One region of the Shewanella colwelliana genome, then DNA from elsewhere that is predicted to be linked to it. Evidence: predicted binding sites of a transcription regulator. Region 1 holds the regulator's gene; each other region holds the start of a gene.

What was found. Region 1 encodes sigma-54, which starts transcription at its own class of promoters, with help from an activator protein. Its sites were predicted from a motif close to GTTGGCACGNNNNTNGNNT; they were not measured.
Region 2: BEL05_RS03915 (DUF3192 domain-containing protein) is a predicted target of sigma-54. The motif match lies at 1,283-1,301, and genes of this name have one in related genera.
Region 3: BEL05_RS04755 (nitric-oxide reductase large subunit) is a predicted target of sigma-54. The motif match lies at 913-931, and genes of this name have one in related genera.
Region 4: BEL05_RS07280 (flagellar hook-length control protein FliK) is a predicted target of sigma-54. The motif match lies at 1,130-1,148, and genes of this name have one in related genera.

The regions. Positions count from the first base shown of each region.
Region 1 is NZ_MCBT01000043.1:126,654-128,857, reverse strand. It holds gene hpf (ribosome hibernation promoting factor) at 1-106, opposite strand, end outside; gene BEL05_RS13600 (RNA polymerase factor sigma-54) at 137-1,621, opposite strand; gene lptB (LPS export ABC transporter ATP-binding protein) at 1,748-2,204, opposite strand, start outside.
Region 2 is NZ_MCBT01000011.1:55,725-57,928, reverse strand. It holds gene syd (SecY-interacting protein) at 1-74, shown strand, start outside; gene BEL05_RS03925 (Zn-ribbon-containing protein) at 84-857, opposite strand; gene BEL05_RS03920 (hypothetical protein) at 857-1,192, opposite strand; gene BEL05_RS03915 (DUF3192 domain-containing protein) at 1,340-1,711, shown strand; gene BEL05_RS03910 (DUF2789 family protein) at 1,788-2,018, opposite strand; gene BEL05_RS03905 (GNAT family N-acetyltransferase) at 2,154-2,204, shown strand, end outside.
Region 3 is NZ_MCBT01000013.1:29,261-31,464, reverse strand. It holds gene BEL05_RS04755 (nitric-oxide reductase large subunit) at 1-868, opposite strand, end outside; gene BEL05_RS04750 (LpxL/LpxP family Kdo(2)-lipid IV(A) lauroyl/palmitoleoyl acyltransferase) at 1,073-1,999, opposite strand.
Region 4 is NZ_MCBT01000018.1:128,403-130,606, forward strand. It holds gene BEL05_RS07280 (flagellar hook-length control protein FliK) at 1-1,032, opposite strand, end outside; gene fliJ (flagellar export protein FliJ) at 1,202-1,648, opposite strand; gene fliI (flagellar protein export ATPase FliI) at 1,683-2,204, opposite strand, start outside.

The DNA.
Region 1 (2,204 bases):
TATTGATCTGATCGAAATGTCGTTCAAGTTTTGTAAATTTTTCTTCAACATAGTTCCGTAGAGATTGGGTTATCTCGATGTGGTGCCCAGTCAGGTTTATTTGCATAAATTTACTCCTCCGGTTTCCAGTTGTTGATTATAAACTTTTGCGCTGATTCGACGGCGGGATCAACATCGCCTCTCGATACTTAGCAATGGTGCGTCGAGCGACCTTAATCCCTTGTTCAGCCAATAATTGTGCCATTTTGCTATCGCTTAATGGTTTCTTCTGGTTTTCAGCAGCAACAAGCTTCTTAATAAAGGCGCGTATCGCTGTTGATGAGCATTCTCCACCATCATCGGTACCAACGTGGCTGGAGAAGAAATATTTTAGTTCAAAAATACCGCGTGGGGTGTGCATATATTTTTGGGTGGTCACACGCGAGATAGTGGATTCATGCATTTCAACCGCTTCGGCGATATCATTGAGCACCATGGGCTTCATCGCTTCTTCACCAAATTCAAAGAAACCCTGTTGGAAATCAACGATGCAGTTGGTGACTTTAAGTAGTGTGTCGTTACGGCTTTCTAGACTCTTTAAAAACCACTTTGCTTCTTGAAGGTGACCACGGATAAATTGTCCGTCAGCTTGGCTCTTGGTACTTCGTGCCATTGCCGCATAATGCTGGTTAACATTAATTTTAGGCATACTATCTGGATTTAGCTCAACCACCCAGCGGCCTTTTTTCTTGGTCACTGTAACATCTGGGATCACGTACTCATCACGACTGGCTGTAATGGCTAATCCTGGGCGTGGATTCAGAGTCTGAATCAGCGCAATTGCATCACGCAGATCATCTTCTTTTAGCTTAGTTTTGCGCATCAATAAGCGGAAATCACGCCCTGCGATCAGGTCTAAGTGTTCGCTGATAAGCATTCTTGCATTGTCGATGTGTGGCGTGTCATTACTGTATTGTGTTAGCTGAATCGTGAGGCATTCACTTAAGTCCCTAGCGGCTACGCCTATGGGGTCGAAGTGTTGCACACGTTTTAAAACTGCTTCAACTTCATCGAGCTCTATTTCAGGGTCGCCCATAGCTTCAAGAATATCATCACAGTTTTGGGTGAGATATCCACGCTCATCAATAGCGTCAATAATTGCGGTGGCGATGGCCAAGTCATTGTCTGAAAAAGGGGTGAGATTTTTTTGCCACTCTAAGTGTTCGTAGAGGCCCTCGGTAGTTTCACCTTGGAAAGGCATATCGTCATCACGCATTGCGCCAGAACTTGAGTTGGGGGAAGCGGTATACATCTCATCCCAAGTGGTATCTACGGGCAACTCATCGGGCATGGAATCTTGAGTCAGGGCGTCAGACGTCTCTAAACTCGAATTATCTTGGCTGGAATCAACTTCAATCTTGTTATCGTAGTTAGTATCAAAGTTATCGCCGTCATCTTGCTGTGATTCGGTGTTGGCACCCTCTTGCTCTTCATCTAACTCGAGTAACGGATTAGATTCTAATGCTTGTTGGATCTCTTGTTGCAGTTCCAGTGACGACAATTGCAACAGACGAATCGCCTGCTGTAACTGTGGAGTCATGGTTAAATGCTGACCCATTTTGAGCTGAAGTGACGCTTTCATCGTACTGCTATTCCCTTGATTTTAATTTTTTAAATGAGAAAGCTTGATTATTCCTTGAGGTAAGCGGGTAACCCATACTCCGCTTTGGTCAAGGAGATACGCTTTGTTATAGCGCTTCTAAATTAACTATAGCTTGAATTGTTCGCCTAAGTACACCGCTCGCACTTGTTGGTTATCCAAGATCTCTGCAGGTGTGCCTTCAGCGATTAAGTTGCCATGGCTAACGATATAGGCCTTTTCACACACGTCTAATGTTTCTCGTACATTATGGTCGGTGATTAACACACCCAGTCCACGGTTTTTGAGCTGTTCAATGATTTTTTTGATGTCGATAACCGAGATTGGGTCAACCCCCGCAAACGGCTCATCTAGCAAAATAAATTTAGGGTTAGCGGCCAGAGCGCGTGCAATTTCAACTCGGCGACGTTCGCCTCCAGAAAGGGCCATGCCTAAGCTGTCTCTGATATGGGTAATATGAAACTCTTCAAGCAGGTGCTCTAGTTGCTCTTCGCGCTCATCATTATTGAGCTCGCTGCGCGTTTGCAGCACCGCCATGATGTTGTCACGCACGGTAAGCTTACGG
Region 2 (2,204 bases), on a different contig from region 1:
TGGCAAGCATAGACCACCCAGGCATTTGGCAACGCTTTAAAATAATGTGGCAAAATCTACTGGGTAAGCGTTAGCCCTGCGAGTTATAGGTGATCCCAAGAGATATTTGACACGATGCGGCAGTCGTCGCAGCGAAAGTGAAACAGCTCAAGTAATGGCTCCTCAAGTAGCCATTCATTATTGCCGCATTTAGGGCATGAACGCGCCTTTTCATGGGCTAAGCTTTCACCACCAACGCGGTATAGGTAGTAATAGGTTGGGATTTTAGTCAGATATTCAATTCGCCCACGTAGGTCCCAACCTCTGCGAAATAGATCGCTATCACAAAGGGTTAACTCTGCCAGTGCCGCAAACTCTGCTTGAGTTGCGGCCGCCATTTGCAGCTCATCACAGGCCTGCCACTCAGTTTGCCATTTTATCACGCGTTTGTGATCACCATTAAAAGTGGCTGGGATTTTGTAAAGTGGAATAGGTTGTAACGTATCGCCATTTCGCAGTGGTGAACACATGTGAACATAGCTAGTGTATAGCAGTTGCCAACTGGCAGGTTCTGTACTGCTGACTTCAGAATTAATATCTTGGCCAATATATTTCTCTCTCGGGTGCAGTAGTTTAGCATCGGTTAAACTCTGCAAAGCACGTTCAACCCATGGACTATTATAGCGTTTGGCTAAACTGCTCTTTTCTGGCATCAGTAGACGCACTTTAAATTCACCATCGTTAAAGGCGACCGCAAATTCTCTCCCTAGTACTTGACCATTAGCGCGATAGGCTTCAAGTAAGCCGTTTATTGCCTGCTCCGCAGCGGAGATAGTGGTGTTATCGAAGCATTCAAATCTTAATTCAATGACGTGCATTAATGGTTATCTCGGTTGTTTAGCGCTGTTTCCAACATTTCGATACGCGCAATAAGTTGCTGCTGTTGTAACTGCAACGCTGTTACTTGCGTTACCAAGGTTGCGATAGAGTGCGGTGTCGGTTGTTCAGTTTCCTGATTCGCTACATTTGTGGAGTCAAATACCAGCGCGGCAACCTCTTCTTTAGATAGCGCTTTAAAGCGTTGTAATCCCTGTACCAATATTGGCATTGGGAGCTGTTTACCTAGGCGAGATTTTATCAGCGCTAGGCTCGGAGTCTTGCCTGACGAGGCGATTGACTTAGCCGCAGCAAGGACCTGTTCGATGGGACTCATAGTTAGTAAATTTCCTCACTAATTAGCAATATATTTAAACCACACCTAATAATAGATAAGCTAAGTCTATATAAAACAATGCGATAACTGTTTGGCACAAGCTTTGCTTTAACGCTGCTAGGTATAATAGATAAACAGGAAGTTAAAGTGAAAACAAAATTATTAAGCTTAGTATTAGTTAGTGTTGCTAGTATAGGTCTTTCAGGCTGTGTATTAAACATCGGTGAAGGAGAGGGGCAGTGGAGTAACACTGATTCTTGGGAGCGTGTACAAGATCAAAATCGTGCAAATATAGCCAAGCTAACCATGGGAATGAGTCGTGAGCAGGTGATGGCATTAATGGGTACTGCAGATTTTAATGAGGCCTATGTTAAGCAAGATAAAGAGATATATGTGCTCTATTATCGCACTCAAAGAGTTCGAGGCGATGGCACCACCACCAAAGATGAGTGTACGCCAGTGGTACTAACCAACAACGCTGTTGTAGGTTGGGGTCCTAAAGCCTACGCCGCGATGTAATTCACTGAGCCGCTATATTGAATGACCAAGGATAGGATGTTCAATTAGCGGCAGCGTCTTCCTAAGCTCATTGTTATTAGTCTCTTAATTGCGCATCTAGCTGATCGATAATTTCGGTCCATTGAGCATCTTGTTCATGCGCTTCTTGCAGAAAATGGCGCTGTGCCTCATTCCAAAAGCTAGCCTGTGTAATATGTATATTTGCGCTGATTCTGTGTTGACTAATAAATTGTGCAATCGCTTGCGGATGGTTAGCTAGCCCAAGTTGTGCAAACAAGTTAGTCAGTTCTGGTAATGTTCTATCCATTTTTTTCCTTCATGTCTAATGATCAACCCTTTTAATAATGGAACATATTACTAAGGTGTCCAATTGATTAAAGTTTGCACTTTTTTACAAGCTTGTTACATTGGTGAATGTTGATATAGATCAGGGAATACAGTGATGCATACAGCAGCACCAGAAGCGACAAAAGAACAATATAAAGCTGTGTAT
Region 3 (2,204 bases), on a different contig from region 1:
CAGTAACGAAATACTTGCCTACGGCCTTTTGTGACGGCGTGGGTTTGGTGAGAAATAAGGGATCTTGTTCTGCAGGCTGAGGTAGACTCTCATGTTTGCCACTTGCATGATGCCAAACTAAGCCGCCAATACCGGCAATCAGGGTAATAATACTTAAGATTGACCACACGATGTTATCAGAAGTTGGTGTATTACCGATCTGTGGATCATAAGGCCAGTTATTAGTGTAGGTGTAGGACTCTCCTTGGCGCTCTGTGACGGCTGCCCAAGCGCCCCAAAATAGGAAGGCATTAAGCTTTTCTCGTCTAGCGAGATCCGGCACAGTGCCCTCTTTCATTGCATACTGCTCTCTGAGCACTGACAATTTAGGGTCATCACCAAATAATGCCAGATAGTGTTCGACGACCTGACCGATCGCCTGAATACGGGTAGCTGACAGGGTAATGACACTGTTGCCTTGGGGATCGGTGACGACACTGTTGGCGCGAATATCCTCGCGTAATGCTTGCTCCAGTGCAGCTTGAACTTGAGAGTTGAGTTCATTGAAGGGCAAGTTGTGGCGTGCTTTAGCTGTGATATCTAACCAAGCTTGTGCTTCTTTATGCAGCCAATCTGCAGTCCAGTCTGGTGCAACGTAGGAACCGTGTCCCCAAATTGAACCCAACTGATGGCCACCCATTGAACGCCAGACCAGTTGACCTTGTTCAATATCATTTTTGGTGAAGATAGGGCTGCCTTGTTCATTAACAAAGGCGGTGGGAATCGGGGGCTTTTCTCGATAGATCTCACTGCCAATACTTAGCAGTACCGTGAAGGATGCAATAAGTACCACTATCAGTGCTATTGCAGTTAGCCGTTGCTTGCTCATAAAACCTCTCAGCGCAATATATTTTAGTATAAGTTGCACTGATATAGCACTAGCTGTGCCAGCTTTGTATCTTATTGTTTTTATGTGGTTTAGTGTTTTTTATTTACGCTATTACTGTCATTATGACACTCAGTGTAAGTAGTCAATATGACATTGGGGTGTCTTAATGACAGTGCGCTATATCACTGCCATCGAGTGCAGGGGTTACTGATATAAAGAGGGGTCGTCTTTATTTGGTCGAGTTTTGAAACGGCGATGTAACCACATATATTGGGCGCGATTACGATCAATGATTGATTCGACGATTTGATTACCACGTTTGGCGTCTTCAAGCTCATTCTCACCGGGGAAATCGTCCAATGGCGCCTGTATTTCAATGCTGTAGCCGTTATCATCATCGTTGCGGACGACGGCAAAGGGGAGCACTTTGGCTTTACCCAGTTTGGCGAGTGTCGTGGCACCGGTTATCGTGGCGGCATCGGGGACGGCGAAAAAAGGAATAAATACCGCACTCGAGCGGCCAAAGTCTTGGTCTGCGGTATACCAAATTACATCAGGGCTTCTTAAGCTGCGCACCATTTGACGGATATCGCGTTTAGCGACTAAGCCTTTGTTAGAACGTAAGCGCCCATTGACCTGCAGATACTCCATCAACGGATTATTATGGGGCCGATAGACACCAATACCGGGTTGGAATTGGCCAAAAATACGTGCCCCCATCTCAAGAGGAAGACAGTGCACCGCAAATAGGATGACACCTTGGCCGGCGGCTAAGGTCTGCTCTACATGGGCTTGTCCTTTAATGGTCATGTGCTGCTGTACTTTGCTATCTGGCCACCACCAAGCGTTGGCAATATCGAAAATAGCTTTACCCGTTTCTTCAAAGTTTTGGGTGAGCAGTACTGCTTGGTCTGCTGCCGACATCTGTGGAAAACACAATTCAATATTACGCTTGGCCGTGTTAACTCTACCTTTGACAAGCTTCATGGCCAATCGGCCAATGGCTTTTCCTAGGCGCATCTGTTGGCGTAAAGGTAACAACTGGCTTAACCGCATAATGGCCACGCCTAGCCAGATAAGCCAGTACTTTGGATGATAAAAAGAGGATGAGAAGCTTGCTTTTTCGACCACGGAAACCTAAATGTGTTAATCAAAACGAGCCCACATTCTACCGCAATTAGTGGAGGGGATTGGTATAATCACTGACAATTTTTTAAAAAGAGTAGCTGGATCATGCTCCAATACCTATCTGCTTCAAAGCGAGCAGGGGAGGGCCACATTAACTTGCTTGCACGTTTGCGCTATACAGACTCTCATACTCAAGATAATCTGTTAC
Region 4 (2,204 bases), on a different contig from region 1:
TTCAAGTTTAGCCTGCTTAAGATCCACCGTTGGCACATTCCCTTGGTTCACCTCAGTTTTTGCTACCTTAATATACTGGCTTTCAGTGTCTTTTTGTTTAGCTTCACCTAAAATACTACCACGTTCAGAAAGCGACTCTGACGATGGTAATACTGATGATTTCCCCTCCGTCATGGTCGGTTTATTCTCGCTATTCACCATTGCATTCACATCAACTTTGCTATTTGGGTTCACCGTTACAGGGGCGACTTCTGCACCATGCTTACCCGAATTGGCAATAGTTGTCTCTGCACCGTTAAGGTCTGCAGTTGCTAATAGACCGAGAATTCCCTTAGCTTCCGTGACAGCTTGTTGCAGCTTTAAAGGGTCATCGCTTTCTATCGCAATAAGTATCTCATTGAGTGCTTGTGGCGGTAGCGCAGACAATTGCTGCTCAGATAAGCCACTTTGGGTGACTAAGCTGTTAATTTGCGATGATGTCAGTTGGTTAAGTTGCAACTCAATCTCTTGCTCCCCAAGCGCCACATTGTCATCACTATCTGATACGGCTGGAGCAAGCACCGCATTGTCATCGCTATCACTAATCAAGCTGGAATTAAGCTCTGTATTCACTTTATCACTAATGACTTCTACCACTGAAGTCGCTTCCGCGGTGTTATCAACATCTTGCAAATTAGCGATATTAGACATCTCCCCCACTGGAAGCGGCAAATTTGCGCCGCCAACGGCAAGCGTCTCTTCCTCAGCTAATTGTGTCGCCAGGTTAATTTGCGCCAATACATGAGACACCTCATCGCTATTTTTAGCCTCTTTGGGCTCAACTTCAGTGTCAAAGGAGGTATGGGTAGCAGGCATTGGCTCAGCATTACCTGAGGATGCAGCCTCTTGTTTCGTATTCACCGATGCTTGTTCCAAGGCGATAGAAAACTCACTATTTTCAGTGCCTTTAGCCGCCGAGCTAGCAGACACTCGTGATACTTTATCACCAGTAACGTCCACATTGGCTAATAGTACATTGGTCATTTGTGGCATATTTCCTCCAACCCCGATTGAGACGACGAGCCTCAACTTCAATTCTGGCAGCAAGCGTCAATTAACTGCTATGAGTCCTAACTAATATTACAAATTAAAGCAAAAAAAATGCCAAGTGTATGGTAGTTATGTTTTTTATGGGGAGTGATCAGTGAGTTGCAGGCACAGACTAACGACGTGGCTGCCTAAAAAACTGCTGAGACGCAAATTCATCAGTCATTTTCTGCTCTTGCTTTCGCGCTAGCAACGCTCTTTGCTCCGCTTTGTGCTCTAGCAGTAGCTCAACGGCTTTACGTTTCTGCTGCTTAGCTTGCCAATTTTGCTGACTATGACTTTTTTGCACTTCAGCTTGTGACACAGCAATGACCTGTTGAGAGATTGCGTCATCAATCTGCCGAATAAATTGATGAAACTGATGATAGTTGCTGGCCGAGATCACGCTACCTTGTTGTTGCTCCATCTGCTTCATATAGTCAAGGCGATAGTTTTGCAACGCCTGCTGTTGATCCAAGCACTTTTTAAGCGTGATTTGAACCGACTTCAGTTGCAATGCCGCTTTTTCTTCTGCCTCTAAAGCCAGTTTTAATACCGTATCTAAGGGATCATGTTTAGCCATTACATCCACTTCTTATCTAAAATAGTGTGTGTCATCAGACTTGGCATTGCGCACTTAACTGCCCAAGCATCAAAGCGCTGCTATCGAATGAGATCGCTTCTTTCATCGTTTGACGTAAAAATGCGTTCATTGCAGGCTGCAATCTAATGGCATTGTCAATACGTGGATCACTGCCTTGGGTATATGCTCCGATAGAGATTAGATCGCGATTTTGCTGGAAAACAGAGTACATCTGCTTCACTCTGCGTGTTGCTTCAAGGTGGGCCTCACTAATAACCATAGGTGCTACACGACTGATTGATGCCTCGACGTCAATAGCAGGATAGTGCCCAGAATCAGCGAGTGTCCTTGATAGCACGATATGACCATCTAAAATCGCGCGTGCTGCATCCGCAATAGGATCTTGCAAGTCATCCCCTTCGGTTAACACCGTATAAAAAGCGGTAATCGACCCTTGACCAACACCGCCATTTCCGGCGCGTTCAACGAGTTTGGGTAACTTCGCAAAAACTGAAGGCGGATAGCCTTTGGTTGCAGGCGGTTCGCCCACCGCGAG